2 regions of the Pedococcus sp. P5_B7 genome follow, and region 2 is predicted to be linked to the other one. Evidence: predicted binding sites of a transcription regulator. Region 2 holds the regulator's gene; the other holds the start of a gene.
What was found. The regulator LexA, encoded in region 2, represses DNA repair genes until DNA is damaged. The targets are predictions, from matches to a motif close to TCGAACANNTGTTCGA.
Positions count from the first base shown of each region.

Region 1 (14,193 bases), on a different contig from region 2:
CGCCCCCACCGTTCTCGGTCGGGAGCAGCTCGCCCTCCACCACCCGGCCGGAGGAGACCAGCCGGCGCAGCGCGTCGAGGGCCACCGCCGGGCCCACGCCCCACCACGCGGCGACCGAGGCGGCGGGGAAGGGGCCGTGCGTGCGGGCGTAGCGACGGACGAGGTCGCCGAGCGGGTCGGGCACCGACTCCATGAAGGTCTGCGGGATGCCGACCGGCAACGAACAGCCCAGGGCATCACGCAGGCGACCGGCGTCCTCGATCGCCGCCCATCGCTCCTGACCCGCGACCCGGACCCGGATGACCCGACGGGCCCCCTCCAGCTCGACCAGCCAGCCGCCGATCTCCTGGTGCGTCAAGGTGTCCTTGGACCGCGCCCGGATCGCGTCGAGCGGCAGCGGGCCCAGCACGCGCAGCAGGTCGGCGACGTCCTCGGCATCACGGCACGCGCGCTCCGCCACGAGCCTCTGGAGCTCGGACTCGGTGCGGGTCACCTCGGCCGGGTCGAGCAGGTCGCGCAGCGAGAGCCCTTCACCGCGTCCGAGCAGCTCGGCGAGCAGGGTCGGGTCGAGGGCGAGCGCGGCGGCCCTCTTCTCGGCCAGTGGTGAGTCGCCCTCGTAGAGGAACTGGGCGACGTAGCCGAACATCAGCGAGCGGGCGAAGGGCGACGGCTGGGTCGACTCGACGTCGACGAGGGTGACCTCACGGGACTCGATGGAGCGCATCAGCGCCGTCAGCCCGGGCACGTCGAACACGTCCTGGACGCACTCGCGCACCGTCTCGAGCACGATCGGGAACGACGCGTACTGGCTGGCGACCTCGAGCAGCTGGGCGGCCCGCTGGCGTTGCTGCCACAGGGGTTGCCGACGGTCCGGCCGGCGACGGGGGAGCAGGAGGGCCCGTGAGGCGCACTCCCGGAAGCGGGCCGCGAACAACGCGGACCCGCCGATCTCGGAGGTGACGAGGTCGTGCACGTCGTCGGCGTCGAGCCGCACGAGCTCGAGCAGCTCGGCGCCCACTCCGCGGCCGGAGCCGCCGTCGTCCTCGAACTCGAGGTCGGGCAGCCGGAAGACGATGCCGTCGTCGCCGTGCATCGCCTGGACGTCCACGCCGTAGCGCTCACGCATCCGCGCCGAGACGCACAACGCCCACGGGGCGTGGACCTGTCCCCCGAACGGGGAGTGCACCGCCACCCGCCAGTCGCCGATCTCGTCGCGGAACCGCTCCACGACGATCGTGCGGTCGTCGGGCACGTGACGGGTGGCCTCCTGCTGCTCCTTGAGGTAGCCGAGGAGGTTGTCGGCAGCCCACTCGTCGAGCCCGGCGGCCGCGACCCGGGCGCGGGCCTTCTCGGGCGAGAGGCCGACGACCTCGCGGACGAAGGCCCCCACGGCCCGGCCCAGCTCGGCGGGTCGGCCCTGCTGGTCGCCCTTCCAGAACGGCAACCGCCCGGGCAGGCCGGGTGCAGGGGTCACGAGGACGCGGTCGTGGGTGATGTCCTCGATCCGCCAGGTCGAGGTGCCGAGGGTGAAGACGTCGCCGACCCGCGACTCGTAGACCATCTCCTCGTCGAGCTCGCCCACACGGCGGCCGGCACCCTCGCTGGAGGCCAGGAACACGGCATACAGTCCGCGGTCGGGAATGGTGCCGCCGGAGGTGACGGCGAGGCGCTGGGCCCCGGGCCGGCCGGTGAGGACGCCGGTGACGCGGTCCCAGACGATCCGCGGACGGAGCTCGGCGAACTCGTCGCTCGGGTAGCGCCCCGACAGCATGTCGAGCACCGACTCGAGGATCGAGCGCGGCAGCGCGGCGAACGGCGTGGCCTTGCGGACCACGGACTCGAGGTCGTCGACGGTCCACTCGTCGAGGGCGCACATGGCGACGATCTGCTGGGCCAGGACGTCGACCGGGTTGGCCGGCACCCGCAGCGACTCGATGGCGCCGGCCCGCATCCGCTCGACCACCACGGCGGTCTGCACCAGGTCGCCGCGGAACTTCGGGAACAACACGCCCCGGGACACCGCCCCCACCTGGTGGCCGGCCCGGCCGACGCGTTGCAGACCCGACGCGACCGAGGGCGGGGACTCGACCTGGATGACGAGGTCGACGGCGCCCATGTCGATGCCCAGCTCCAGCGAGCTGGTCGCCACCACGGCCGGCAGCCGCCCGGCCTTGAGGTCTTCCTCGATGAGCTGGCGGTGCTCCTTGCTGACCGAGCCGTGGTGCGCGCGGGCCAGCACGGCGGGTGCGCCGGACGACGCGCCCGACTGAGCCATCAGCTGGGCCGGGGTGCGGTTGCCGGCGTGCCGCGGGGCCGGCTCGGGTGACGCGTCGCCCTGCGCCTCGCGCATGGTCTCGAGCCGCTCGTCCCAGATCTCGTTGAGCCGGGCGGTGAGCCGCTCGGCGAGACGGCGCGAGTTGGCGAAGACCAGCGTCGAGCGGTGGGACGACACGAGGTCGACGATCCGCTCCTCGACGTGGGGCCAGATCGAGGCGCGGCGTTCGGCCCCGGAGGCGGGCCCGGACAGGTCGTCCTCGATGACCTCCCCGAGGGCGGACATGTCGGCGATGGGGACCACGACGTCGAGGTCCCACTCCTTGGTCGACGGCGGGCGCACGATCTCGACCGGGCGACCCCCGGCGAGGTAGCGGGCGACCTCGGAGACCGGCTCGACGGTGGCAGACAGCCCGATCCGCTGGGCGGGCTTCTCGAGCAGCGCGTCGAGCCGCTCGAGGCTGAGGGCGAGGTGGGCGCCACGCTTGGTGCCGGCGACGGCGTGCACCTCGTCGAGGATGACGGTCTCCACGCCGGCCAGGGCCTCGCGGGCCTGCGAGGTGAGGATGAGGAACAGCGACTCCGGCGTCGTGATCAGCACGTCGGTGGGTGTGCGGGCGAAGGCGCGGCGCTCACCCGCAGGGGTGTCGCCGGACCGCACCGAGACGGTGATGTCGGGTGGCGCCACGCCGAGCCGCGTGGCCGCGTGGCCGATGCCCACCAGGGGTGAGCGCAGGTTGCGCTCGACGTCGACGGCGAGCGCCTTCATGGGGGAGACGTAGAGCACGCGACAGCGCTTGAGCTTCTCGGCCGGGGGTGGCTCGGCGGCCAGCCGGTCGAGCGCCCACAGGAACGCCGACAGGGTCTTGCCCGACCCGGTGGGGGCGACGACCAGGGCGTGCTGCCCGGAGGAGATGGCCTCCCAGGCCCCCGCCTGCGCGGCGGTGGGCGCAGTGAAGGAGCCCCTGAACCACGCCGCGGTGGCGGGGGAGAACCTGTCGAGCACGTCTGCTGCCATGAGGGTGACAGCCTCTCACCCGAGACTGACAGCGGCCTCGACAGGCAGGGCGTTGACGGGCAGGCTGGCCGCCATGTCGGCCGAGCGCGTCCACTGGGGCGCGGTCCTCCCTGCGGCAGCGGTCCAGGCCGTCGCGCTGACGCTTGGCTCGGTCGGGTACGGCTACCACCGGGACGAGCTCTACTTCCGGATGCTCCCTCCCGCGTGGGGCTACGTCGACCAGCCTCCGCTCACCCCGTTGCTCGCCAGGCTGACCACCCACCTCGCGGACGAGCCGTGGGCGCTCCGTCTCCCGGCCACCGTCGCCACCGTGCTGTCCGTCGTGGTGGTCGCCCTGGTCTGCCGCGAGCTCGGCGGCGGGCGCGGTGCCCAGGCGATGGCGGCCTGGGGTTACGCCTTCGCGGCGATGCCGTTGATGCTCGGCCACCTCCTGCTCACGTCCACCATGGACCTCCTGCTGCTTGCCCTCGTCGTCCTGGCCGTCCTCCGGGCCACTGCCGGCTCGCGGCACTGGTGGCTCGCGGCGGGTCTCGTGGCCGGGCTCTCGACCTACAACCGCCTGGTGGTCGTCGTCGTGGGTGCCGGGCTGCTGCTCGGTCTCGCGGCACTGGGGCCGCGTCAGGCTTTTCGCTCCCCGAGCGCGTGGGCCGGGGCCCTCGTCGCCGTCGTCGTGAGCCTGCCCAACCTCGTCTACCAGGCGACCCACGACTGGCCGCAGCTCGCCATGGGCGCCGCACTGTCGGACAACAACGCGCAGGAGGTCCGGGCCCAGCTGCCGTTGCTGTTGCTGGTCATGCTCGGCCCGCCGCTCGTGGCGGTCTGGGGGACCGGCCTGGTCTGGCTGCTGCGGCGCGAGCGTCACACCACCGTCGGCTACCTGGTCGTAGGGGCCGTCGTGGTCATCGTCTTCACCGTCGTGTCGGGCGCCCAGCCGCACTACCCGATCCACCTGCTGGCCGTGATGTATGCCGCGGGCTGCGTCCCGGTCGCCCGCTGGCTCACCTCGCGCCGGGTCCTGCGCGGGGTGGCCGTCGGGCTGCTCGCCGTCAACGCGGCCGTCTCGCTCACGCTCGCCCTTCCCGTGGTCCCCCTCGCGCGCGTCGGTGGCACCCCGCTGCCGGACCTCGGTCCCCTCGTCGCCGACCAGGTCGGATGGGAGCGCTACGTGGGCCAGGTCGCCGCGGCATACCGGGGGTCGGCGCTGCACCCCACGGAGGTGATCACCTCCAACTACGGCGAGGCGGGCGCCGTCGCGCGGTTCGGTCCGGCCCTGGGGCTGCCGCGCGCGGTGAGTGGGCAGAACTCGCTGGCCACCGTCGGCCGACCCGCGGACGCCAGCACGGTCGTCGTGGTCGTCGGCTACCAGCTCGACGAGGTGGCCGGCCTGTTCGGGTCCTGCGAGGTGGTCGACCGCCTGGACAACGGCGTCGGCGTGGACAACGAGGAGCAGGACGCCCCCGTGGCAGTGTGTCGCGACCCCCGCGAGCCGTGGGACGTCCTCTGGCCGCGGTTCCACCACCTCGACTGACCGGTCGGTCGTGTCGTCGGAGCGTCCTAGACTCTGCCCGTGCGGCTGAGCCACTTCTGGAACCTGATGAACGACGAGTTCGGCGAGACCTACGCCAGCTCGCTCGCGCAGCACCACGTGCTGGGCGTCCTCGGTGACCGCACGGTGGCCCAGGCCCTCGAGGCGGGGGAGAGCCCGCGCCGGGTCTGGCTGGCGCTCTGTGACGCCATGGACGTGCCCGAGTCGCGCCGGCTCGGGATCGAGCGACGGCCCGCACGGTGACCTCGGTCGACTGGTCCGCCCACCCGTTGGTCCTCGCACCGATGGCCGGCGGGCCGTCGACGGTCGCGCTCGCCGCGGCCGCCGCGGACGGCGGGGTGTTCCCGTTCCTGGCCGGCGCCTACCTCACCCCGGAGCGGCTGCGCGCCGACCTCGCCGAGCTGCGCGCCCTCACGCCGACACCCTTCGCCGTCAACGTGTTCGCGCCGTCCCCCGACTTCCCGTTGATGCACCAGGAAGCCCTGGGGTATGCCGCGTTGCTGGCTCCGTGGGCAGCCGCGGCGGGGGTCGAGCTGGGCACGCCCCGCTACGACGACGACTTCTTCGCCGCCAAGGTCGACGTGCTGGTCGACGCGGCTCCGGCCCTGGTGAGCTTCGCGTTCGGGTGGCCGCCGGCCGACGTCGTCGGCAGGCTGCAGGAGTCGGGCACTGAGGTCTGGGTCACGGTCAACGAGCCGTCCGAGGTCGAGTGGGCCGAGGCGCTCGCGGTCGACGGCCTCGTGGTGCAGGGATGGGAGGCCGGCGGTCACCGTGGCGGCCCCGTGGACACCGGCGACACCCAGCTCGAGCTGCTGCCGCTGGTCGCGGAGGTGGCCCGCCGCACCGACCTGCCGATCATGGGGGCCGGCGGCGTGATGACCGGAGCCGAGGCGGCCGACGTGCTGCGGGCCGGAGCCGCCGCGGTCGCCCTCGGCACCGCGTTCCTGGGCTGCCCCGAAGCGGGAACGGCCCCGGTCCACCGGCACGAGCTCACCCACCGTCGCGGCACCACGGTGACGCGCGCGTTCACGGGTCGCAGCGCCCGCGCCCTGACCACGACGTGGACCGAGCTCTTCACGGAGGCCGCGCCCGCGGCATACCCCCACGTCCACCACCTCACGGCCCCGCTGCGCGCCCACGGCAAGTCCACCGGTGAGGCGGAGCTGGTGCACCTGTGGGCCGGCACCGGCCACGAGCGCCTGCGCTCCCTGCCCGCGACCGAGCTGGCTCGCGTGCTCGTCGAGGAGCTCGCCCAGGCCAAAAGCGGATGAGCGACGTCGGTCCGGGTCGGTAGCGTGGCGCCGGTGACCGAGGAGATCCTGCTGAGCGCCACCGGGCTGACCAAGACGTTCGGGGAGTTCACCGCGGTGGACGGCATCGACTTCGCGGTGCGCAAGGGGGAGTGCTTCGGGTTCCTCGGTCCCAACGGTGCGGGCAAGTCGTCGACCATGCGGATGGTGGGCTGTGTGTCGCCGGTGACCAGTGGCGAGCTGCGGCTGTTCGGGCTCGACCCCGCCGGCCACGGTCCCGCCATCCGCGCCCGGCTCGGCAGCTGCCCCCAACGCGACACCCTCGACGAGGAGCTCACCGTCGAGGAGAACCTCTGGGTCTACGGCCGCTACTTCGGCCTGTCCCGCAAGGAGGTCCGCACCCGAGCCGCCGAGCTGCTCGACTTCGCCCAGCTGACCGACCGCGCCGGCGACAAGGTCGAGCCCTTGTCCGGCGGCATGAAGCGACGCCTCACCATCGCGCGGTCGCTGATCAACTCACCCGAGATCCTGCTGCTCGACGAGCCGACCACCGGGCTCGACCCGCAGGCCCGACATGTGTTGTGGGACAGGCTCTTCCGGCTCAAGCGGTCGGGTGTGACGCTCGTCCTCACGACCCACTACATGGACGAGGCCGAGCAGCTGTGCGACCGGCTCGTCGTGATGGACCACGGGCGCATCGTCGCCGAGGGGTCGCCCCGGTCGCTCATCGACGAGTACTCCACGCGCGAGGTGCTCGAGCTGCGGTTCGACGCCGAGGACCACAAGGACGTCGCGGAGCAGGTCACCGGGATCGGCGAGCGGGTCGAGGTCCTGCCCGACCGGCTGCTCGTCTACGCCGACGACGGCGACCGGGCGGCCGCGGTGGTGCACTCGCGCGGCATCGAGCCCTTGTCGGCCCTGGTGCGACGGGCCACCCTCGAGGACGTGTTCCTGCACCTGACCGGCCGGACGTTGGTCGACTGATGGCGTCGGCCGCGCCCCTCCACCCCGACGCGCTCACCCGGGCCGCGCACGGCCCGCGTCCGCCCCTCTCGACCGGGGAGCGCGTGCTCGCGGTGTTCGCGTACTTCCTCACGGTCTACCGGCGCACGTGGCGGGGCAGCATCATCGGCCGGTTCCTCTCGCCGTTGTTCTTCCTGCTGGCGATGGGTGTCGGGCTGGGGTCACTGGTCAACGCCCGGGTGGGTGGGGTCGACGGGCTGCCCTACCTGCAGTTCGTCGTGCCGGCGATCGTGGCGACCCAGACGATGTGGGTGGCGATGGGGGAGTCGACCTACCAGGTCCTCGGCTACATCAAGTGGAACATGGGCTACCACGCCATGCTCGCGTCGCCGATGTCGGTCCGCGACGTGCTGCGCGGCCACTTCCTCGCGGTGGCGGCCCACCTGACCACCGCCACGACCATCTTCATGGGGGTGGCCGCGCTGTTCGGGGGTTTCCGGTCGGTCGCTGCGGTGTTCTGCCTGCCGATCGCGATCCTCACGGGGATGGCGTTCACCACCCCGATCTTCGCGTTCACGGCGCGGCAGGAGGGTGACGGCGGCTTCAACATCCTCTTCCGGTGGGTGGTCACGCCGTTGATGCTCTTCTCCGGCACCTTCTTCCCGATCGAGCAGCTCCCCGCCTGGATGCAGCCGATCGCCTGGGTGACGCCGCTGTGGCACGGGGTCGAGGCCTGTCGCGACGTGGCCACGGGCACCGTGTCGGTGGCGCCGTTCGTCGGTCACGTGCTGGTCCTCGCGGCCTACGTCGCGGTCGGCTGGTGGCTCGCCGAGCGCTCCTTCGCCACGAGGCTGGTCCCGTGAGCGCCCCGACCATGACTCGGCTGACCAGCCTCGTGCCGATGCCCGCCGGGGCCGGTCTCGCGCGCATGCTCGTGGAGCGCAACATCAGGTCGTTCCGGCACGGGTGGATCGCCCTGGTCACGGGTTTCGCCGAGCCGGTGTTCTACTTGTTCTCCCTCGGCATCGGGATCGGCGCGCTGGTGCAGACCGTCACGACCGACTCGGGCGCCGAGGTCTCCTACCCGCAGTTCGTCGCCCCCGCCCTGCTGGCGGCCTCCGCGATGAACGGTGCCGTCTTCGACTCGACCTTCAACGTGTTCTTCAAGCTGCGCTATGCCAAGCTCTACGACGCGGTGCTGGCCACGCCGATGGGGCCACGCGACATCGCGGTCGGTGAGATCGCCTGGTCACTGGTCCGGGGCGGTCTCTACTCCGCGGCCTTCCTCGTGCTCGCCCTGCTGGCCGGGGCAGTGGGGTCCTGGTGGGCGGTCCTGGCGCTGCCGGCAGCCGTGTTCATCGGGTTCGCCTTCGCCGCGCTCGGCATGTTCGCCACGACGTTCATGAAGTCGTGGGTGCACTTCGACTACATCACCCTCGCGATCCAGCCGATGTTCCTGTTCTCCGCGACGTTCTTCCCGCTCTCCACCTACCCCGAGGCGCTGCAGTGGGTGGTGCGCGTGACGCCGCTCTACCACGGGGTGGCGCTCGAGCGGGCGCTCATGCTCGGGGAGGTCGGCTGGGGTGTGCTGGCCCACGTCGGCTACCTCGCCGCGCTCGGCGCCATCGGGGTCGTGGGCGCGGCGCGCCGGCTCGAGAAGCTGCTGCTCTCATGACGTCATCGACCCCGACCCCCGACGTCCGGACGGCGCGTTTCGCCGACCTCGACCCCCTGACGGCCTACCGGCTGTGGGCGCTGCGCTCGGCGGTCTTCGTGGTGGAGCAGGACTGTCCCTACCTCGACCTCGACGGTCGTGACCTCGAACCGCTGACGCGGCACCTGTGGGTCGAGCAGGACGGCGAGCCGGTGGCCACCCTGCGGCTGCTCGACGACGGCGACCAGCTGCGGATCGGACGGGTCGCCACGGCGGTGTCGGCCCGCGGCCGGGGGCTGGCCGCCAGCCTCGTGCGGGCGGCCCTGGCCCTGGCCGGGGAGCGGGCCGTGGTGCTGGACGCGCAGTCGCACCTCGTGGACTGGTATGCCGGGTTCGGCTTCGCTCCCAGTGGGCGTGGGTTCCTCGAGGACGGCATTCCGCACACGCCGATGCGGCGCACGGGTCGAGGATCCGGACCGCTGACCTGACGGCTGTCCTGACCGCTGTCCTGACCGCTGTCCTGACCGCTGCCCTGACCGCTGCCCTGACCGCCGAGCTGACTGGATCGTGGTTCGCGGCGTGTCGCGTGTCGCATGCCGGATTTCGAACAGGTGTTCGGTAGATTCATCCCCAGGTGGAACTGCCACAGAGCCACCGTCCACAGGTCGTGCGAGCGACCCGGACGGCTGTCGGTGCCGACACCTAGCGTCTGACCCGAAGCAGAGCAGCTGCCCGAGGGTCGAAGGCAGGCGCGCCCGACTCGAAGCGAAAGAAGGAATGGTGGCCAGAATGGCTGGAGCGAACTCCGCAACGGTGGACCAGAAGGCAAAGTCCCTCGACAGCGTCATGGGGCAGATCGAGAAGTCGTTCGGCAAGGGCGCGGTCATGCGTCTCGGCGACGACGTCCGCCCCCCGATCGACGTGATCCCGACCGGCTCGATCGCGCTCGATGTCGCGCTCGGCATCGGCGGTCTCCCGCGCGGCCGCGTGGTCGAGATCTACGGCCCGGAGTCCTCGGGCAAGACGACGGTCGCCCTCCACGCGGTGGCCAGTGCGCAGAAGGCCGGCGGCATCGCGGCCTTCATCGACGCCGAGCACGCCCTCGACCCCGACTACGCCAAGAAGCTGGGCGTCGACACCGACGCCCTGCTGGTCAGCCAGCCCGACACCGGGGAGCAGGCGCTCGAGATCGCCGACATGCTGATCCGGTCCGGCGCCATCGACATCATCGTCATCGACTCGGTGGCCGCGCTCGTGCCGCGCGCCGAGATCGAGGGCGAGATGGGTGACAGCCACGTGGGTCTGCAGGCCCGTCTGATGTCGCAGGCCCTGCGCAAGCTCACCGGTGCCCTCAACAACACCGGCACGACGGCCATCTTCATCAACCAGCTCCGCGAGAAGATCGGCGTCATGTTCGGCTCGCCCGAGACCACCACGGGTGGCAAGGCGCTGAAGTTCTACGCCTCGGTGCGCCTGGACGTGCGTCGCATCGAGACCCTCAAGGACGGCAGCGACCCGGTCGGCAACCGCACCAGGGTCAAGGTCGTCAAGAACAAGGTGGCCCCGCCGTTCAAGCAGGCCGAGTTCGACATCCTCTACGGCCAGGGCATCTCCCGCGAGGGGGGCCTGATCGACATGGGGGTCGAGCAGGGCTTCGTCCGTAAGGCGGGCGCTTGGTACACCTACGAGGGCGACCAGCTCGGGCAGGGCAAGGAGAACGCCCGGCAGTTCCTCAAGGACAACCCCGACCTCGGCAACGAGATCGAGAAGAAGATCAAGGAGAAGCTCGGCATCGGCCCGCAGGTCGACAAGCCTGCTGACGCAGCGGTGCCCGAGGTTCCCGTCGAGTTCTGAGCTCTGAACCACCCAGATCGACATGACTGATCGACACGACGCGGCCAGGGCAGCCTTCGAGACTGCCCTGGCCGCGACGACTGTTCCCCCTGGCGACCCCGAGGACGACCTCCAGACCCGCGACGGCGAGCCGGACGCCTACGACGTGGCGCGCCAGATCGTGCTGCGTCAGCTGGCCCTGTCACCCAAGAGCCGTCAGCAGCTGCGCGACAAGCTACGGACCCGCAACTGCCCCGACGACGTCGCCGAGGCAGTGCTCGACCGGATGACCGACGTGGGGCTGGTCGACGACGAGGCGTACGCGGGGATGCTCGTGCGTTCCCAACAGGCCGGTCGAGGCCTGGCCAAGCGGGCGCTCGCGCGCGAGCTGCGCACCAAGGGCGTGGACGACGAGACGGCCCGGGCGACCCTCGAGCAGATCGAGCCCGAGGCCGAGCGTGACCGGGCCGCGCAGCTCGTCGCCAAGAAGCTCCGGTCCATGCACGGGCTGGAGCCGCTGGTGCAGAAGCGGCGGTTGGCCGGCATGCTCGCCCGCAAGGGTTACCCGGCCGACCTGGCCATGGCCGTCATCCGGGAGGCCATCAACTCGGCCCCCGAGCACCAACGCGACTGACCTGACTGTCCCGGGCGTACCCTCCGGCTGTGACCGCTCCCGACGTGCCCGCAGCTCCCCTGGGGTGGGGCACGGTCGTCGCCCGGCGCCTGCGCACCCTGGCCGGCCCGGAGCGCACCCTCCGCCGGAACCAGTACCTCGCCGCGCTGCTGGCCCTCATCGCCGGAACGCTCAACTCGGTCGGGTTCGTCGCCGTGTCGGTGTACACCTCGCACATGACCGGCCTGACCGCGTCCGTCGCGGACCACCTCGTCCTGGGGTCGTTCTCGCTGGTCTGGGTGGGCGTGGAGGCCATCTCGGCCTTCGTGCTCGGGGCCATGACGTGCGCGCTGCTGTTCAACTGGGGGCGACGTCGTGGCCTGCACGGGCGCTACGCCAACGTGCTCGTCGTCGAGGCGCTCCTGATCCTGGCCTTCGGTGCCGTCGCGGACCGGCTGGTGTGGGAACACCGTGACCACGTGTTCGTGGTCGTGCTCTGCTTCACCATGGGTCTGCAGAACGCCATCATCACCAAGATCTCGGCCGCTCAGATCCGCACCACCCACGTCACCGGGATGGTCACGGACATCGGGATCGAGCTCGGCAAGCTCGTCTACCGCAGCCGCAGGTCGGGTGAGCCTCCGGTGCGAGCCGACCTCGGAAAGCTCGGCATGCTCGCGGGTCTGGTCGGCTTGTTCTTCGTCGGCGGGGTGCTCGGCGCGGCCGGCTACCTCGCCGTCGGCTTCCCGGTCCTGATCGCGCCGGCGCTCGTGTTGCTCCTGGTCGCGTCGCCTCCGCTCCTCGTCGACCTCCGCACCCACTGACCACGTACCCTTGGCGGTGCCATGACGACGCACGCCACCGCGCCCCCGAGCGCTGCCAAGACCTACGACGTCCGCACCCACGGGTGCCAGATGAACGTGCACGACTCCGAGCGCCTCGCCGGCCTGCTCGAGACGGCCGGGTACGTCGACGTCAACAGCCTGCCCTCGGGCGCCCGCCCGGAGGCGGCCGACGTCGTCGTCTTCAACACCTGCGCGGTGCGGGAGAACGCCGACAACAAGCTGTACGGCAACCTCGGCCAGCTGCGACCGGCCAAGACCAGGAACCCCGACATGCAGATCGCCGTGGGTGGCTGCATGGCCCAGAAGGACCGCGCGACCATCGTGCAGCGGGCGCCGTGGGTCGACGTCGTCTTCGGCACCAACAACATCGGGAGCCTGCCGGCCCTGCTCGACCGGGCCCGGCACAACAAGCGCGCCGAGGTCGAGATCCTCGAGAGCCTCGAGGTGTTCCCGAGCACCCTGCCGACCCGACGCGACTCGGCCTACGCCGGCTGGGTGTCGATCTCGGTGGGCTGCAACAACACCTGCACGTTCTGCATCGTCCCGAGCCTGCGCGGCACGGAGGCCGACCGTCGCCCCGGGGACGTGCTGGCGGAGGTCCAGGCGCTGGTCCAGCAGGGAGTCGTCGAGGTGACCCTGCTCGGCCAGAACGTCAACACCTACGGCGTCGAGTTCGGCGACCGCCTGGCGTTCGGCAAGCTCCTGCGCGCCTGCGGCGACATCGACGGGCTGGAGCGGGTGCGCTTCACCAGCCCGCACCCCGCCGCCTTCACCGACGACGTCATCACCGCCATGGCCGAGACGCCCAACGTCATGCCCAGCCTGCACATGCCGCTGCAGTCGGGCTCCGACCGGGTGCTCAGGGCGATGCGCCGGTCCTACCGCAGTGCCAAGTTCCTCGGGATCATCGACCGCGTCCGCGAGCAGATCCCGGACGCCGCGATCACGACGGACATCATCGTCGGGTTCCCGGGGGAGACCGAGGCGGACTTCGCGGAGACCCTGCGGGTGGTGCGCGAGTCGCGCTTCGCGAGCGCCTTCACCTTCCAGTACTCCATCCGCCCGGGGACGCCCGCCGCGACGATGCCCGACCAGCTCCCGAAGGCCGTCGTGCAGGAGCGGTACGAACGCCTGCTGGCCACCCAGGAGGAGATCTCCTGGGCCGAGAACCGCACCGTCGAGGGCCGTGACGTCGAGGTGCTGGTGGCGACGGGCGAGGGTCGCAAGGACACCGAGACCCACCGCCTGTCGGGACGGGCGCGGGACAACCGGCTGGTCCACTTCGCGGTGCCCGACAGTGCCGAGCGCCCGCGTCCGGGCGATCTGGTGACGGTGGGCGTCACCTACGGCGCCCCGCACCACCTCGTCGCCGACGCGGCCCTGGGGGGTGGCAGCTACTCGGTGCGTCGCACCTCGGGCGGCGACGCGTGGGCGGCACTGCAGGACGCGCCCGTCCCCGGCAAGCCTGCCGTCTCCCTCGGGATGCCGGGTCTGGGCCGACCGACGGCCGCTCCAGACCCTTCGTGCCGGTGACCTGTGGGTGATCTGAAAGACTCCCGCGCATGACAGTTCGCCCCATCGTCATCACCGGGGAGCCGGTGCTCCACCGTCGCGCCGAACCCGTGGAGAAGTTCGACGACGACCTGCGCGACCTGGTCACCGACATGTTCGAGACCATGGACGCGGCGCACGGTGTGGGGCTGGCCGCACCCCAGATCGGCGTGGGGCTGCGCGTCTTCACCTGGCAGATGGACAACGACGACGGCGTGCCGACCCGCGGCGTCATCGTCAACCCCTACGTCACCGCCACGAAGCCGTCGGTCGACGAGCCCGACCCGCACGACGAGGCGGAGGGTTGCCTGTCGGTGCCGGGTGAGAGCTTCCCCCTCAAGCGTGGTGAGCGGGCCACCGTGACGGGCTTCGACGTCGACGGCGCCGAGGTGTCGTTCGAGGCGAGCGGCTGGTTCGCCCGGTGCATGCAGCACGAGTACGACCACCTCAACGGCTTCCTCTACGTCGACCGCCTGAACGAGCGCTGGGGCAAGAAGGCCCGTAGGGCCGTCAAGAAGCAGGGCTGGGGCAAGCCCGGCTTCGCGTGGCTCCCGGGAGTGGACCCCGACCCGTTCGGCCACGACGACGACCACGACCACGAGCACGACCTGTGAGTTTGGTCGTCGCCGTCGTCGGCCCGACCGCG
Region 1 is NZ_JBFULM010000007.1:127,290-141,482, forward strand. Features, by position in the region: gene ACXJKD_RS16600 (ATP-dependent helicase) at 1-3,292, opposite strand, end outside; gene ACXJKD_RS16605 (glycosyltransferase family 39 protein) at 3,366-4,820, shown strand; gene ACXJKD_RS16610 (DUF3046 domain-containing protein) at 4,860-5,081, shown strand; gene ACXJKD_RS16615 (nitronate monooxygenase) at 5,078-6,109, shown strand; gene ACXJKD_RS16620 (ABC transporter ATP-binding protein) at 6,143-7,072, shown strand; gene ACXJKD_RS16625 (ABC transporter permease) at 7,072-7,914, shown strand; gene ACXJKD_RS16630 (ABC transporter permease) at 7,911-8,726, shown strand; gene ACXJKD_RS16635 (GNAT family N-acetyltransferase) at 8,723-9,193, shown strand; gene recA (recombinase RecA) at 9,495-10,559, shown strand; gene ACXJKD_RS16645 (regulatory protein RecX) at 10,582-11,172, shown strand; gene ACXJKD_RS16650 (YoaK family protein) at 11,202-11,975, shown strand; gene miaB (tRNA (N6-isopentenyl adenosine(37)-C2)-methylthiotransferase MiaB) at 11,997-13,529, shown strand; gene def (peptide deformylase) at 13,559-14,161, shown strand; gene miaA (tRNA (adenosine(37)-N6)-dimethylallyltransferase MiaA) at 14,158-14,193, shown strand, end outside.
Region 1: recA (recombinase RecA) is a predicted target of LexA. The motif match lies at 9,309-9,324, and genes of this name have one in related genera.

Region 2 (14,193 bases):
AGCGACGGGGGTGGGGTGTTCCGAGCCCGCACCGAACGCACGGTCGTCGGCCGCACGCTGCGCATCCTCGGGATCGCCACCAACGGCGGTCAGTCGGTCCGCAGCCGCTGGCTCCACGCCGGCTATGCCCGCGGTGCGCTGCACGGCACGTCGTGGGCGCTCGACACCGTCGTCGAGGGCTCCTACCCCCGCGAGACCACCGAGCTGGTCAACGCGGTCCGCACCGACCTCGACGTGTTCAGCACCGGGGAGCAACACGTGCTGGAGCGCCACGGCTACCTCATCGCCGACGCCCAGGTCAGCGCGCACTGCCCCGAGCTGGTCACCCGGGACGCCCCGGCGGTCCCACCGCACGACGACGTCGCCGACGCCGCGGTCGCCGCCGCGGCCCTCGTCGACTCCGCCAAGCGCCGGCTGCTCGGTCGGTCCTGACGCGCTGGACCCGCCGACGTACGCTAACCACGTGACGAGCCCGGCCTCCGTGACCACGACTGCTGCCGCGACCACCCAGCTGGACGCCGTCGCGGCGCTGCTCGAGCGCCGCAACGTGCTCGTCCTCACTGGTGCGGGCATCTCGACCGACTCCGGGATCCCCGACTACCGGGGCCCGGACGGCACCCGCCGGGTCACGCCCATGCAGTACGCCGAGTTCCTCGGGTCGTCGCAGGCGCGACAGCGCTACTGGGCCCGCAGCTACGTCGGCTGGCAGCGGTTCAACCTGGCCCAGCCGAACTCCGGCCACGAGGCCGTGGCCCGCCTCCAGCGCGGCGGGCTGGTCGGACCCGTCATCACGCAGAACGTCGACGGCCTCCACCAGCAGGCCGGCGCCACTGACGTCGAGGAGCTGCACGGGTCACTCGCCCGGGTCGTCTGCCTCACCTGCGGCGACCGGTCCTCCCGGTGGGACCTCGACGAGCGGATGCGCGAAGCCAACCCGACCTACACGGTGACGAGCGACGAGATCAGGCCGGACGGTGACATCGTCCTCAACGAGCTCGACGTCGAGGCCTTCCGCACCCCGCTGTGCCTCGTCTGCGCTCACGACACCCTCAAGCCCGATGTCGTCTTCTTCGGGGAGTCGGTGCCGAAACCGTTGGTGGAGAAGTGTTTCCGGCTCACCGAGGAGGCGAGTGCGCTCGTCGTCCTGGGGTCCAGTCTCAAGGTGATGAGCGGCTACCGCTTCGTGCGCCGAGCCGCGGCGCTCGACATCCCCGTCGCCATCATCACCCGCGGTCCCACCCGGGGTGACGAGCAGGCCTCGGTGCAGGTGGATGCCCCACTGGGCCCGACGCTGGCCGCTCTGCTCGACCGCCTGGCTGCCTAGCGCCCGGCTCAGCCCGGGCCCATCGCCTTGGCCACCGCCGGCCAGATCGCCGCCGCCCACTGTTGGTGCCCGAGCACGGAGGGGTGACCGAGGTCGTTGCCCAGCTCCTCCAGCCGATCGCCGGGGTGGCGGGCCAGCGCGCCACCGTCGGTGTGGCACTGGGGAATTCCTGCACACGCCCGGTCGAGCTCCGCCTCGTACGCCTCCATGAGTGACGTCAGCCGTCTCACCTCGGCCGTGTTGACCTTCTTGTTGGCCGAGAACATCGCGCACGGTTCCTGCCCCACGAGGTCCACCGGCGTGGTGGGGAGGGTGGCGATCGCCCTGGCGTAGTCGGCCGGGCGACCGGCTCCGGTCGCCAGCACGACCGTCACCTTGGGGGACGCCTTGACGATGGACTGCACGGCAGACCTCACCTGCGCTCGGAACTCCGGGAGGTGTGCGGGATCGGTTCCGTCGCAACGGATGTCGTTGTCCATGATCATGACCAGCGCCAGCGAAGGTGTCGGGACGATGGCCAACGCGGCGGGCACCTGGAACTCCAGCCCATCGGCCTTCTCCCCGTTGCGCGACACGTTGGCCACCAAGCCCTGCGTCTTGGGACGGACCGCAACCAACCTCTCGTAGACGCTGTTGACCTCGGGGTTGGTGCCCGTGGCCCACGAGTTGTCGACGACGTTCTCACCGGGGTTTGCGGGATCGGACTGGAAGCCGGTCATTCCCGAGTGGCCCAGGGCGATCACCCCCTCGGGGTGGTCCGCGTCCACGCCGGACGGCGCGCCGGTCGCCGAGGTGGTTGCTGCCACCCGCGAGCGGTCGACGCTTGACCCTGTCGGAGTAGCCCCACCGCTGCAGGAGCAGAGCGCGAGGACTGCCAGCACTGCAGCTGTTGAGGACGACGATCGCGGGCGCACGGATCCCTCCTCAGCGACGAGCCACTCTGCGGTCCACGGTATGACCGTGTCCCGCGGCAGCCCTCCCGCACCTGGCGTAGACCCGCCCGGCGTGACCCCCGGCAGGTGACCGGCAGTCGGCGGTCAGGCCGGCCGTCGGGCGACCAGCACCACGTCGATCGCGTCGCCCTGCTCGGTCGGCCGCACGTACTCCTCGCAGCGCTCGACCACCAGGTCGCCCGCGGCCTCGCGCAGCTGCTCGGGGGAGTGCAGCAGGGCGGGGTCGGACGGCCCACCGACGCCCTCGGTGAGGTTGCGCAGGCCGTGCCCGACCACCACCAGCGCACCACCGGGAGCCAGCCAGCTGCGGGTGCGGGACACGACGTCCGACGGGAGGTGCAGGTAGGAGACCAGCACGAGGTCGTAGAGCACCTGGGGCGCGGGGTGCCACGACCGGGCGTCCGCGACGACCCAGTCGATGCGGTGGCCGAGACGCGTCGACTCCTTCTCCCCCTTGGCCAGCCCGACCGACGAGAAGTCGACGGCCGTCACCCGCCAGCCCAGCGACGCGAGCCACACGGAGTGACGACCTTCGCCGGCCCCGAGGTCGAGCGCCCGACCCGGGGGCCACCCGCCGACGATCCGCTCCACCTCGGCGTTGGGGGTCGCGCTCCAGACGTGCTCGTGCGCGGCATACCGCTCGTCCCACAGCGCCTGACGGGTCGTGGGGGTGCCCCGGTCGGGGTCGGGCAGGGCCGGTCCGTCGGTCGAGCCGTGCCTGTCGGAGTGCTGGTGCCCGTCGCTCATCCCCCTAGCATCGCCGATATGAGCAGCTTCGTCCCTGCCGAGGACCCGGCGATCGTCGTCCGCGACGCGACCCCGGCCGACCTGCCGGCCATGGCCGCCGTCTACGACGAGCAGGTGCGCACCTCGCTGGCGACCTTCGACACCGAGCCGCGCGGCGCGGCATACCTCGGGGAGAAGCTCGCCGCCGTCGACGAGGGCAACGTCGTCCTGGTCGCCTGCACGGCCGCCGACGAGCTCCTCGGGTACGCCTTCTCCGGACCGTTCCGCCCCCGGCCCGCCTACGCGGGCACCAAGGAGGTCTCGGTCTACCTCGCCGAGACCGCGCGGGGTCGCGGCCTCGGCCGCACCCTGTATGCCGCGCTGCTGGCGCGGCTCGACGCCGCGCCCGGCGTGCACACCCAGGTGGCCGTGGTGGCCCTCCCGAACGACGCGAGCGTGGCGCTGCACCTGGCGGCCGGTTTCGAACGGGTGGGGGTCCTGCGGGAGGTGGGGCACAAGTTCGGTCGTTACGTCGACACTGCGTGGTACCAACGGATGAGCCCCACGGATTAGGGCTGGCGTGTCGCGCCCTTGCGCGGCACTCTCGGAATTGCACCCCTGTCGCAGGCTGTGGAGGTTCGGAGATGGGCGCCATCGGAGCTGGGCCGTTCGAGAACGACGACGCACTGGACTTCCTCGACGAGCTCGAGGAGTCGGAGCAGGACGTGCGCCGCCGGAAGGTGGAGACCGCCCTCGCCCGGGTGGTCCGTGCGTCCGGCTACATCGAGGCCCCCACCATGTCCGAGGCCGTGGCGGCCGCCGCGGTGGTGGCCGCCTGTGACGACTTCGAGGCGGTGATCGGGGAGCGGAACGTGCCGCGCTGGATCGACGAGGACCCCATCGAGGTCGACGAGCGGCTCGAGGAGCTCGCGACGAAGGCCCTGCACCGCGCCCTGAAGTCCGACGACAACGAGCTCTGGGAGCTGTGGGCCGACGGCGACGGTGGCGAACGGTTCGCCACCAAGGTCACCCACCTGCTCGACGCCCTGGGTGACTGAGCCTTATCCCTGCCGGCGGGGCCCCGACACGCGTGTGCCGCGGCACGCACGGGGCGTACCGCGGCACACGGTGCAGCCGGCACCTGAGGGTCGAGGTCAGATGCGGCGCAGCACCGCCGTGACCTTGCCGAGGATGGTGGCGTGGTCTCCGTCGATGGGGTCGAAGGCGGCGTTGTGCGGCATCAGCCACACCTTGCCGTCCTTGCGCTTGAAGGTCTTGACCGTCGCCTCGTTGTCGAGCATCGCGGCCACGATGTCGCCGTTGTCGGCGCTGGGCTGCTGCCGGACGACGACCCAGTCGCCGTCGCAGATCGCGGCCTCGATCATCGAGTCACCGACGACCTGCAGGAGGAAGAGCTGGCCCTCGCCCACGATCTGGCGGGGGAGCGGGAAGACGTCCTCGACGGTCTCCTCGGCCAGGATCGGCACACCGGCCGCGATGCGACCGAGCACCGGCACGTAGGACGCCTCAGGGCGGCGGTCGTTGATCCCGGTCTCGTCGTAGGTGGCGGTCTCGTCCTCGACGCTGGCGCCGCCGCGGTAGCCCCGCATGTCGGCGGGCGAGTCGGGTGAGACGACCTCGATGGCGCGCGGTCGGTTGGGGTCGCGACGCAGGAAGCCCTTGCGCTCGAGGGTCGACAACTGGTGGGCCACCGAGCTGGGGGAGGTGAGCCCCACGGCCTCGCCGATCTCGCGCAGGCTCGGCGGGTAGCCACGCCGGTCGACCGAGTTGCGGATCACCTCGAGCACCCGTCGCTGCCGGACGGTCAGACCGTCGCCGCGATCGCGGTCGGGCAGTTCCTTGACGTTGTCGTCGCTCATGCCGCTTCCTCACTTGAGCCGATAAAGGTGCAGGTCAGATGCCGTGTGCCGGGCTACTCAGCGGCTGTGACAGGTGGGCTGTCAGTGGCCTCTGATGTGCTTGGGGCATGAACACAGCGTATGGCCTTCGAACGTCTGTGCCAAACATGTGTTCGACGCGTGTCTTGATCCGTTCGAACATGCGTGCTAGAAATCACCCAGGCAGTTCTTCGCACACCCGTTCGATGAACGCAACCATGAGCCCCCAGCTCACCGCCCCCATGGAGGACCAGATGAGTGCAGCAGTCGCTTGGGACGTCGCCCCCGCACCGGTGCGGGTCCCCGTTCGCCCGGCTCGCCCCCAGCTGGTCTCGGTGCCCACCGGGGCAGCGGTCCCCCAGGTGCCGGCCACGCCGCTGCGGATCACCCGCGCGGGTCGGCTGGCGCTGACCCTCACCGTCGTCGTGGCGGCGGTCGCCCTGGCGGTCGCGCTCTTCTCCGGCGGAGCCTCCGCCACCGTCATCGACCACTCGACCACCGTGGGCACCGGCCAGACCCTCTCCGAGATCGCCACGCAGCAGCTTCCGCACCTGCCGATGGCCGAGGCCGTGGCCCAGCTCCAGATCGCGAACGACCTGACCGGCAGCGACATCCACGCAGGTCAGACGCTGCTCATCCCGCGGGTCGGCTGAGCGCGCGTCGGTCGAGGTCCCACGGCCCGCGGCCCACTGACCGGTCGGTAGGTCCGACCAGGTCAGCTGGCCTTGGCCAAGTGGGTCCAGCGGATGGCTGACGTGTCGCCTGCCTTCGCGATGGCGACCTGGTCGACGCCCACGGCCGAGGTGGTCGTGGTGGTGCGGATCGGCACCCCCGCCGTGACCGTGTAGGACGCGGTCCCCGGGAGCGCCGTGATGACGGTGCCGTCCTTGGGGTGGAACCGCAGGTGGTTGAACTTCAGGCCCGAGCCGGCCTGGTCCACCGCGAGCTGGTCGACGTAGAGGGGGGTCTTGTACCCGCCGACGTTGGCCCAGGAGCTGATCGCGATCGGTGCGCCACCGCTGATCCGGTAGGCCTCCAGCCGCTGTGCGGTCTTGATGAACGTCCCGTCGGCGGGCACGGCGTTGAGGTGGTTCCAGACCCCGCCCGAGCCGGCCCGGTCGATCGCGTTCTGGTCGACCACGACCGTCGGCTTGGTGCCACCGAAGACGGTCCACGAGGTGACGATGACCGGAGCGCCGCCCACGATGCGGTAGGCCTCCCTGCGCTGGGCGCCCTTGATGAAGGTGCCCTCGGCCGGTCGCATCGGCAGCGTGGCCAGCGAGGTGCTGGAGACCAGGTGGGTCGGCTGGATCCCGCCGAAGGCGGCCCAGGTGGAGACGTAGACCGGGGACTTGCCCACGAGGCGGAAGGCCTGAGAGGTCTCACGGACCTTGATGAAGCTGCCCGACGGCGGGGGCTGGTAGGCCTTGTCCTTGAAGTGGATGAAGGTGGTGGGCCAGTTGCGGTCACCACGGGGCACCCGCCAGCGAGACGAGTAGCCGCCGCCGTAGGACGAGTCGGAGATGACGATGTAGGCCGCCGTCACCTCCTCCACGTAGCCGACGTGGCCGTAGCTGGGGGCGTAGGCGCTGCCGTAGCCCCACTGCGCCACCGAGCCGACGGTGGCCGTCTTGTCGACCTTGAAACCGCGCTTGGTGGCGTTGACCGCCCAGCTGCCGCCGTTGCCCATCGCGCTCTGCTGGGCGACGCCGTTGCGCGCCAGTCGGTAGGCGACGTAGTTGACGCAGTTGTTGCCCGAGGAGCTGACCGGGTAGCCCCAGATCGGCTTCCCGGCATACCCGGAGAAGGCGATGCACGAGACGTTCGACGCCTTGCACTCCCGGACCATCGTCTCGGCGTGCGCCGGCGTTGCCACGGTGGCGGTGAAGGCCACTGCTGCGCTGGCGGTGAGCGCGAGCGCGGCGAGGCGTGCGGCAGCGCGGCGGAGGTGACGTCGCATGACTTCCCGGGGGTTGGGGGGACCGGGCGGGGTGCCGGATGGTGCTCGGCGGAAACGGGGCCCGGTCGGGGGGCCTTCGACAGGGTGCCCTACGGCGGATCCTCTTGTCCCATTTGCCCGGAGAACACCGTCCGTGTAATTCGACGGCTCGTGCTCAGGACGGCCATGGGGCATCGGCCGAACGGCCGAGACGCCGGGGCGGCCCTGCTCAGCGGCCGGCCCGGCGCGGTCGGCGTGCCGGGTGCCCTTGCACGCCGCCCCAGAGGTGTGGGGTGCCCTCGTTCTCGACGTAGGAGAGGTCGCGGCCGAGGAAGTGCGCGAGTCGCTGGGCCGCCCTGCGCACCTGGGTGCGTCCCGCCGTCGTGACGCCGGGAGCGAGCCGCACCTCCACCTCGACCACGTCGGGGCGCACGGTCCGCTTCCACAGTCCGACGTTCACCGACTCCAGGACCACCCAGGCCCAGAACGGGTCGTTGTGCTCGGCGTAGGGATGGTCTGGCAGGGACGGGAAGTTCACCTGCGGATAGCTGAGCACCACCTCGTCATAGGTGGGGAAGAGGTATGCCGCGGGGGCGGCCGGGCTGCGCCGGCGCACCTGGGCGGGGTCGAACCAGTGCGGGATGCCGTCGACCTCGACCTCCTCGAGGTCGTCGCCGATCTCGGCCAGCGCCTGCTTGGTATCGGTGACGGTGAGGGTCGCCCAGCGGGTGAAGTCCTTGATGGTGGTCGGTCCGTGGCCCGCGACGTAGCGCCGGACGAGCTCGACCACGGCTTCCTCGCGGGTGCGCGTGGGGGTCGGCGGCACGACCTCGTCGACCAGCGCATAGGAGTGGTGCACGCCCTTCATGGGCCCCGAGCAGACCAGGCCCCTCAGCTCGGCGACGAGCAGCAGGTGGCCGAGCTGCTCGCCGGGCTTGATGGGGGACCCGCGGTTGGTGAACTCGTCGTTGAGCTCAGGGCGGGTGCGGAAGGTCTTGTCCTGCAACAGCTCTGACAGCACGTCGAGGCCGTCGGACATGCGGCGCTGGTCGTCGAGCCCGAGCTGTCGGTGCCGAGCGGCCATGCTGGACAACACGCGGGGCGAGGTGAGGTCGAGGATCCAGCGCAGGTCCTCGGGCGCGACGAAGTGCCACGTCGGCCGCAGGATGTGGGTGCGCAGGAAGGCGCCGGAGTCGAACTCGCGCTGCACCGCGGCATACGTGCCATTGCGCGAGCGCAGGCCGAGCGAGAAGAAGGCGTGGTCGCGCTCCTGGCTCTGCACGCAGGTGAGCAGCCGCACCACGTCGGCCGCCTTGGGGGCTGGCGCCGACGACAGCCGTTGCGTCGCCAGGCGTTGGGCGAGGACGCGGGAGGAGTCCATGGCGCCATCCTCTCGAAGACCGCCGACAGGTGCGCGACCATGGGGTGATGGAACAGAGCACGACCGTGGAGATCGCCGCACCGCCCGAGCGCGTCTGGGAGGTGATGGTCGACGTGGAGCGCTGGTCGGACTGGACCGACACCGTCACCTGGGTGCGCCGGCTCGACGAGGGTCCGCTGCGCCCGGGGTCGCGGGCGAAGATCAACCAGCCGAAGGTGCCGGAGACCGAGTACGTCGTCACCGAGCTCGAGCCGGGGCGCTCGTTCACGTGGGTGGCCACCGGTCCCGGCGTGCTGACCACCGCTCGGCACAGCATCGAGCCGCTCTCCGGCGGTGGCTCGCGGGTGCGGCTGTCCGTCGAGCAGGCGGGCTGGCTCGGGTCGTTCATGGGGCGGTTCTACCGGGGGCTGACCGACCGCTACCTCGCGACCGAGGCGGCCGGGCTGAAGGCTCGCTGCGAAGGGCGCCGATGAGTTCGGTCGGCTCGGTGGGTCGGTATGGCTGACAGGACGACTGCCAGCACCACCACTTCCGACGACAGCAGGAGGCAGACATGACCAAGGTGTGCGCGAGCATCACGACCTCGGTGGACGGCTACATCACCGGTCCCGACGACGGCCCGGGCAAGGGACTCGGGGAAGGCGGCGAGCGGCTGCACTACTGGGTGTTCGGCGGACCGTGGTCCTACGACGCCGAGCCCGAAGGGGCGCCGGGCGCCGACCTGGGCGGGGTCGAGAAGGAGTACATGGACGCCGCCTTCGCGCGGCTCGGAGCCTCCGTCGCCGGCCGGACCATGTACGAGGCGGCCGGGCACTGGGGCGACCAGAACCCGTGGGGCGTCCCGACCTTCATCGTCACCCACCGTCCCGAGGAGCAGCCCGAGGGCGACGCCTTCGTCTTCGTCGACGGGGTGGTGGAGGCCATCGACCGGGCCAAGGCTGCCGCCGGGGACAAGGACGTCAGTCTCAGCGGGGGAGCGGACATCATCCGCCAGGCCCTCGCCGCGGGGCTGGTCGACGAGCTCAGCATCATCGTGGCCCCGGTGATCCTCGGCCGCGGCAAGCTCCTGTTCGAGGGCTTCGACCACGACATCGAGCTCACCCCCAAGGGCGTCCGGCAGTCGCCGCTGGCGACCTTCATCGACTACGAGGTCACCAAGCCCTGACCGTCCTTCCCCGACTTCTGGCCACCGGTGCGGCAGGGAGCGCCCGGAACGGGGCGCACACCCGGCACGGGTGGCCAGAAGTGGGGAGTGGGTCGATCTGCCCATGCCACCCGTCGTGCGGATGGGCGGTTCGACCGACGCGGGCGGCCGGCCCCCCTTCCTACCGTCGAGGGCATGAGCACTCACCTAGAAACCATCGTGATCGGCGCCGGGCAGGCTGGGCTCGCCACGGCATACCAGCTGAAGCAGTCGGGACGAGACTGTCTGGTCGTCGACGCCGGCGCCCGCGTGGGCGACGGGTGGCGGAACCAGTGGGACTCGCTGCGGCTCTACAGCCCCGCGAAGCACGACTCGCTGCCCGGCCTGGCCTTCCCCGCGGACCCGTGGCACTTCCCGGGCAAGGACGAGGTGGCCGACTACCTCGAGACCTATGCGCGCGAGTTCGCCCTGCCGGTGCGGCTCAACACCCGGGTGAGCCGGCTGGCTGCGGCGACGACGGGCGGGTACCTCGTCGAGACCGACAGCGGCGACTACCTGGCCGACCACGTCGTCGTCGCCACCGGCACCTTCGGGCGCCGGCCGCACGTGCCCGACTTCGCGGCCGAGCTCGACCCGGCGATCGTGCAGCTGCACTCGAGCGAGTACCGCCGTCCGTCGCAGCTGCCGGACGGACCGGTGCTCGTCGTCGGCGCCTCCCACTCCGGTTTCGACGTGGCCTACGAGGTGGCGCCCGACCACTCGACGATCCTGGCCGGGGCCTCGCGTGGGGAGATCCCCGTGCCGCACGGCTCGCGGCGGTTCAGGATGGCGATGCCGGTGCTGTGGTTCGTCTGGGGACACGTCATCAACCGGCGAACTCCGGTGGGCCGCAAGGAGATGCAGGAGATCCGGTTCCACGGCGGTCCGGCCCTTCGGGTCAAGGTGGCGGACCTCGAGGGGCGCGGCGTCGAACGCGTGGAGGAGCGCGTGACCGGTGTCGAGGGTGGTCGACCGGTGCTCGCGGGCGGCCGGGTCGTCGACGTGGCGTCCGTGGTGTGGGCGACCGGCTTCACCCAGGACTTCGGCTGGATCGATGTCGCGGGCGTGGTCGGCGAGGACGGCTGGCCGCGCGAGCTGCGCGGTGTGGTGCAGGACGCGCCGGGCCTGTACTTCTGCGGGCTGTCGATGCAGAGCTCGTTCCGCTCGATGCTGATCGGCGGGGTGGGAGCCGACGCGGCCTACGTCGCCAAGGAGATCGCCCGCCGGGCCACCCGCGGTGCCACCCCGACCGATGCCGCCCGCGCCCCCCGGGCAGGCCGGCTCGCGGCCTGAGCCTGAGCCGGAGCCTGAGCCGGAGCCGGAGACCGAGCCGGAGACCGAGCCGGAGCCGGAGACCGAGCCGGAGCCGGAGGCCGAGCCGGAGCGCGAGCCCGAGCCCGGTCTGACAGCCTCACCAGGGCCTCCGATCGGCGTCGTCCGTCAGGCCGATCCATAGTCGCCCCGTCGCGCGTATCCTCCGAGGTGGAGGTACCGCGATGGGCGTCGTGGACGAGCTGATCCGGGCGCGGGAGACCTACGAACGCGGCGACTGGGTCGCCGCGTTCCAGACCTGGTCCGACGTCGAACCCGACGCGCTCGATGCTGCCGACCAGACCCGGCTGGCCTACACGGCATACCTGCTCGGGCGTCGCGAGGACTGCGTGGCCGCGCTGCAGCGGGCGTTCAGGACCCACGTCGACTCGGGGGACTCCGCGGCAGCGGCCCACTCCGCCGTCTGGCTGGCCATGGTGCACGCGCGGGTGGGCGAGCTGTCGGTCGCCGGCGGGTGGGCCGTGCGGGCGGAGGGCCTGCTCGCCGAGGCGGGTGACGTGGTGGAGCGCGGCTACCTGACCCACCTGCAGATGTACCGCCACATCGACCAGCACGAGTGGCCGCAGGCGCTGACCTGTGCGCAGGAGACGACCGCCGTCGGTCGCCGGTTCGGGGATGCCGACCTCGTCGCGCTGGGCCTCTCGGCGCAGGGCCGGCTCACGCTCATGTCGGGCTCGGTGCAGCAGGGACTGGTGCTGTTCGACGAGGCGATGACTGCGGTGGCCTCGGGTGAGGTGGCGCCGGTGTGGGCGGGTGACATCTACTGCCTGATGATCGAGGGCTGCCAGGAGGTGTCGGACTTCGGGCGGGCGGCGGAGTGGACCGATGCGCTCACCGTGTGGTGCGACCGCCAGCCCGGGCTGGTGCCCTGGGCCGGCCAGTGCGCCGTGCACCGCGGCCAGATCATGGCCCTGCGTGGGGCGTGGGCCGAGGCCTTGGAGGAGCTCGGCCTGGCCCTGCAGCGCTACGTGCGCGCCCAGGCGACCGAGGCCAGCGGGTTGGCGCTCGCCGAGCGCGGCGGCGTGCTGCGGCTGCAGGGGGAGTATGCCGCCGCTGACGCCGCCTACACCGAGGCCGCCACCTACGGCTTCGAGCCGCAGCCCGGACTGGCGCTGCTGTGGCTCGCCCAGGGTCGCCAGGAGGTGGCGCACGCCGCGGTGGTGCGCTTGCTCGCCGAGACGGAGGGGCCGGTGGGGAGGGCGCGGGTGCTGCCGGCGGCGGTGCAGGTGCTGCTCGCGGTGGGCGAGGTCGAGCGTGCCCTCGAGTGCGCCACCGAGCTGGCCGCGATCGCCGAGGGCTTCGGCTGCGCTGCTGTCACGGCGGAGTCGCGGGACGCAGTCGGCCTGCTGCGCCTCGCTGTAGGCGACCCCGCGGGCGCGCTGCCCCACCTGCGGGCCGCCCGCAGCGCGTGGTCGCAGCTGGGCTGTCCCTACCGGGCCGCGCGGTCACAGGGTCAGCTCGGTCGGTGCCTCGGCGAGCTCGGCGACGCCGAGTCGGCGAGCCGTGAGCTGAGGGCCGCGCTGTCGACGCTGACCGGTCTGGGGGCCGTGCCTGACGCGGAGGCAGTGCGTCGGTTGCTGGCCCCGACCCAGCTGCCCGGCGGGCTCACCGAGCGCGAGGTGCAGGTGCTGCGGCTGCTCGCCTCGGGTCGCAGCAACGCCGAGATCGCCGCCGAGCTGGTCCTCAGCCACAAGACCGTGGCCCGACACCTGAGCAACATCTACACCAAGCTCGACGTGACCACCCGGACCGCCGCCGCGGCCTACGCGTTCGAGCACGAGCTCGCCTGAGGAGACGAGGGGCACGGGCCGCTGGCTAGCACGGCCCGCTGGGTAGAACGACCCACGGCCTCGTCCAACGGGATGGGCCGTCGCACCGATGAGGGCCGACGCCCCGCGCTCCTACCGTCAGAGCCATGCACACCACGCTGCCACTGCTCGCGGGGATGGTCTCGACGACCATCTTCGCCGGCAGCGTGCTGCCCATGCTGGTCAAGGCCGCTCGCAGCCGCGACCTGTCGTCGTACAGCCTCGGCAACCTCGCGCTCGCGAACGTCGGCAACGCCGTCCACTCGGTCTACGTATTCAGCCTCCCGCCCGGCCCGCTCTGGGTGCTGCACTCCTTCTACCTGTTGAGCACCGGCCTGATGCTCGGCTGGTACGTGCGGTGGGGTCGCCGACCGGCACCCACGCCTGCCCCTCAGGACCCGAGCTCGCGGCGCATCACCAGTCGCGGCAGCTTGCTCGCCACCGCGTCGGTGGTCCCCACGACCGAGAACCCGTTCTTCTCGAACATCGCTCGTGTGCCCACGAACGCCATGGTGAGGTCCATCCGCTTGTCGCCCGGATCGACCGGGTGGGCCTCGACCGCGGGCGCGCCGTTGGCCGCGGCATACTCCACCGCACCCTCGATGAGGTGGGCGGTGACGCCGCGCTTGCGGAAGCCGGAGCGCACCACGACGCAGACGATGCTCCAGACCGGCACGTCGTCGACCGGCAGCATCAGCTTCGACTGTGCGAGCCGCGGGATCTCCGAGCGCGGGCCGATGTTGCACCAACCGACCGGCTCGCCGTCGAGGTAGGTGACGACGCCCGGCGGGTGCTCGCGCGCGCAGAGGGCCCGCATCGCCTTCTCGCGGGCGTCCGTGCCGGTGCCCCCGAGCTCGGTGATCTCCTTGGCCTGGATGCGGTGGGACAGGCACCAGCAGTGGGTGGGGCGGCGGTTCGGGTTGATGACGTCGGCGAAGTCCTCGAACCGGTCGGGCGTCACCGGGTGCGTCTCCCACGTCTCGGGCATGAGCCCAGCCAACCACCGTGCGGTGACACTGCGCCGACTGAGCGCCAAAGCACCCTCCGCCGCCCCGGATGAGTCGGTTCGCGCTCACCCCGGTACTCGGTCAGCGGGCCAGGTAGCCGCCGTCGATCGGGTAGTAGGTGCCGGTCGCGAACGACGCGCCGTCGCTGGCCAGCCAGGCCACCAGCTCGGCTACCTCCTCCGGCTCGCCGAGCCGCTGGAGTGCGTGCTGCGTGGCGAGGAAGTCGAGGGCCGGCTGGTCGAGGTGCTCGTCGAGCAGAGGGGTGCGGATGAACCCGGGCCCGACGGCGTTGATGCGGATGCCGTCAGCGGCGTGCTCCCACGCCGCGGCCTGGGTCATCCCCACGACGCCGTGCTTGGCCGCCGTGTAGGCGCTCGCCGTGGCGAAGCCGACCGCCCCGAGGATCGAGGCCATGTTGACGACCGACCCGCCCCGACCGCCGGCCTTCATGGCCCGGATCGCCGCCCGCTGGGTGAAGAACACGCCGTTGAGGTTGATGCCGATGACCTTGTGCCAGCCCTGGTCGGTGTAGTCCCCGCTCGTGTTCGCCTCGCCACCGATGCCGGCGTTGCAGACCGCGATGTCGACGTGCCCGAGGGCGGTGACGACGTCGTCCATGGCCGCGTCGACCGCCGCGGAGTC
Region 2 is NZ_JBFULM010000002.1:285,325-299,517, reverse strand. Features, by position in the region: gene ACXJKD_RS04235 (patatin-like phospholipase family protein) at 1-432, shown strand, start outside; gene ACXJKD_RS04230 (NAD-dependent protein deacetylase) at 464-1,324, shown strand; gene ACXJKD_RS04225 (SGNH/GDSL hydrolase family protein) at 1,333-2,130, opposite strand; gene ACXJKD_RS04220 (class I SAM-dependent methyltransferase) at 2,362-3,024, opposite strand; gene ACXJKD_RS04215 (N-acetyltransferase family protein) at 3,043-3,576, shown strand; gene ACXJKD_RS04210 (DUF4259 domain-containing protein) at 3,648-4,061, shown strand; gene lexA (transcriptional repressor LexA) at 4,158-4,883, opposite strand; gene ACXJKD_RS04200 (LysM peptidoglycan-binding domain-containing protein) at 5,120-5,554, shown strand; gene ACXJKD_RS04195 (CHAP domain-containing protein) at 5,617-6,861, opposite strand; gene ACXJKD_RS04190 (winged helix DNA-binding domain-containing protein) at 7,070-8,221, opposite strand; gene ACXJKD_RS04185 (SRPBCC family protein) at 8,269-8,694, shown strand; gene ACXJKD_RS04180 (dihydrofolate reductase family protein) at 8,775-9,386, shown strand; gene ACXJKD_RS04175 (flavin-containing monooxygenase) at 9,561-10,697, shown strand; gene ACXJKD_RS04170 (helix-turn-helix transcriptional regulator) at 10,901-12,526, shown strand; gene ACXJKD_RS04165 (N-acetyltransferase family protein) at 12,936-13,532, opposite strand; gene ACXJKD_RS04160 (SDR family NAD(P)-dependent oxidoreductase) at 13,633-14,193, opposite strand, start outside.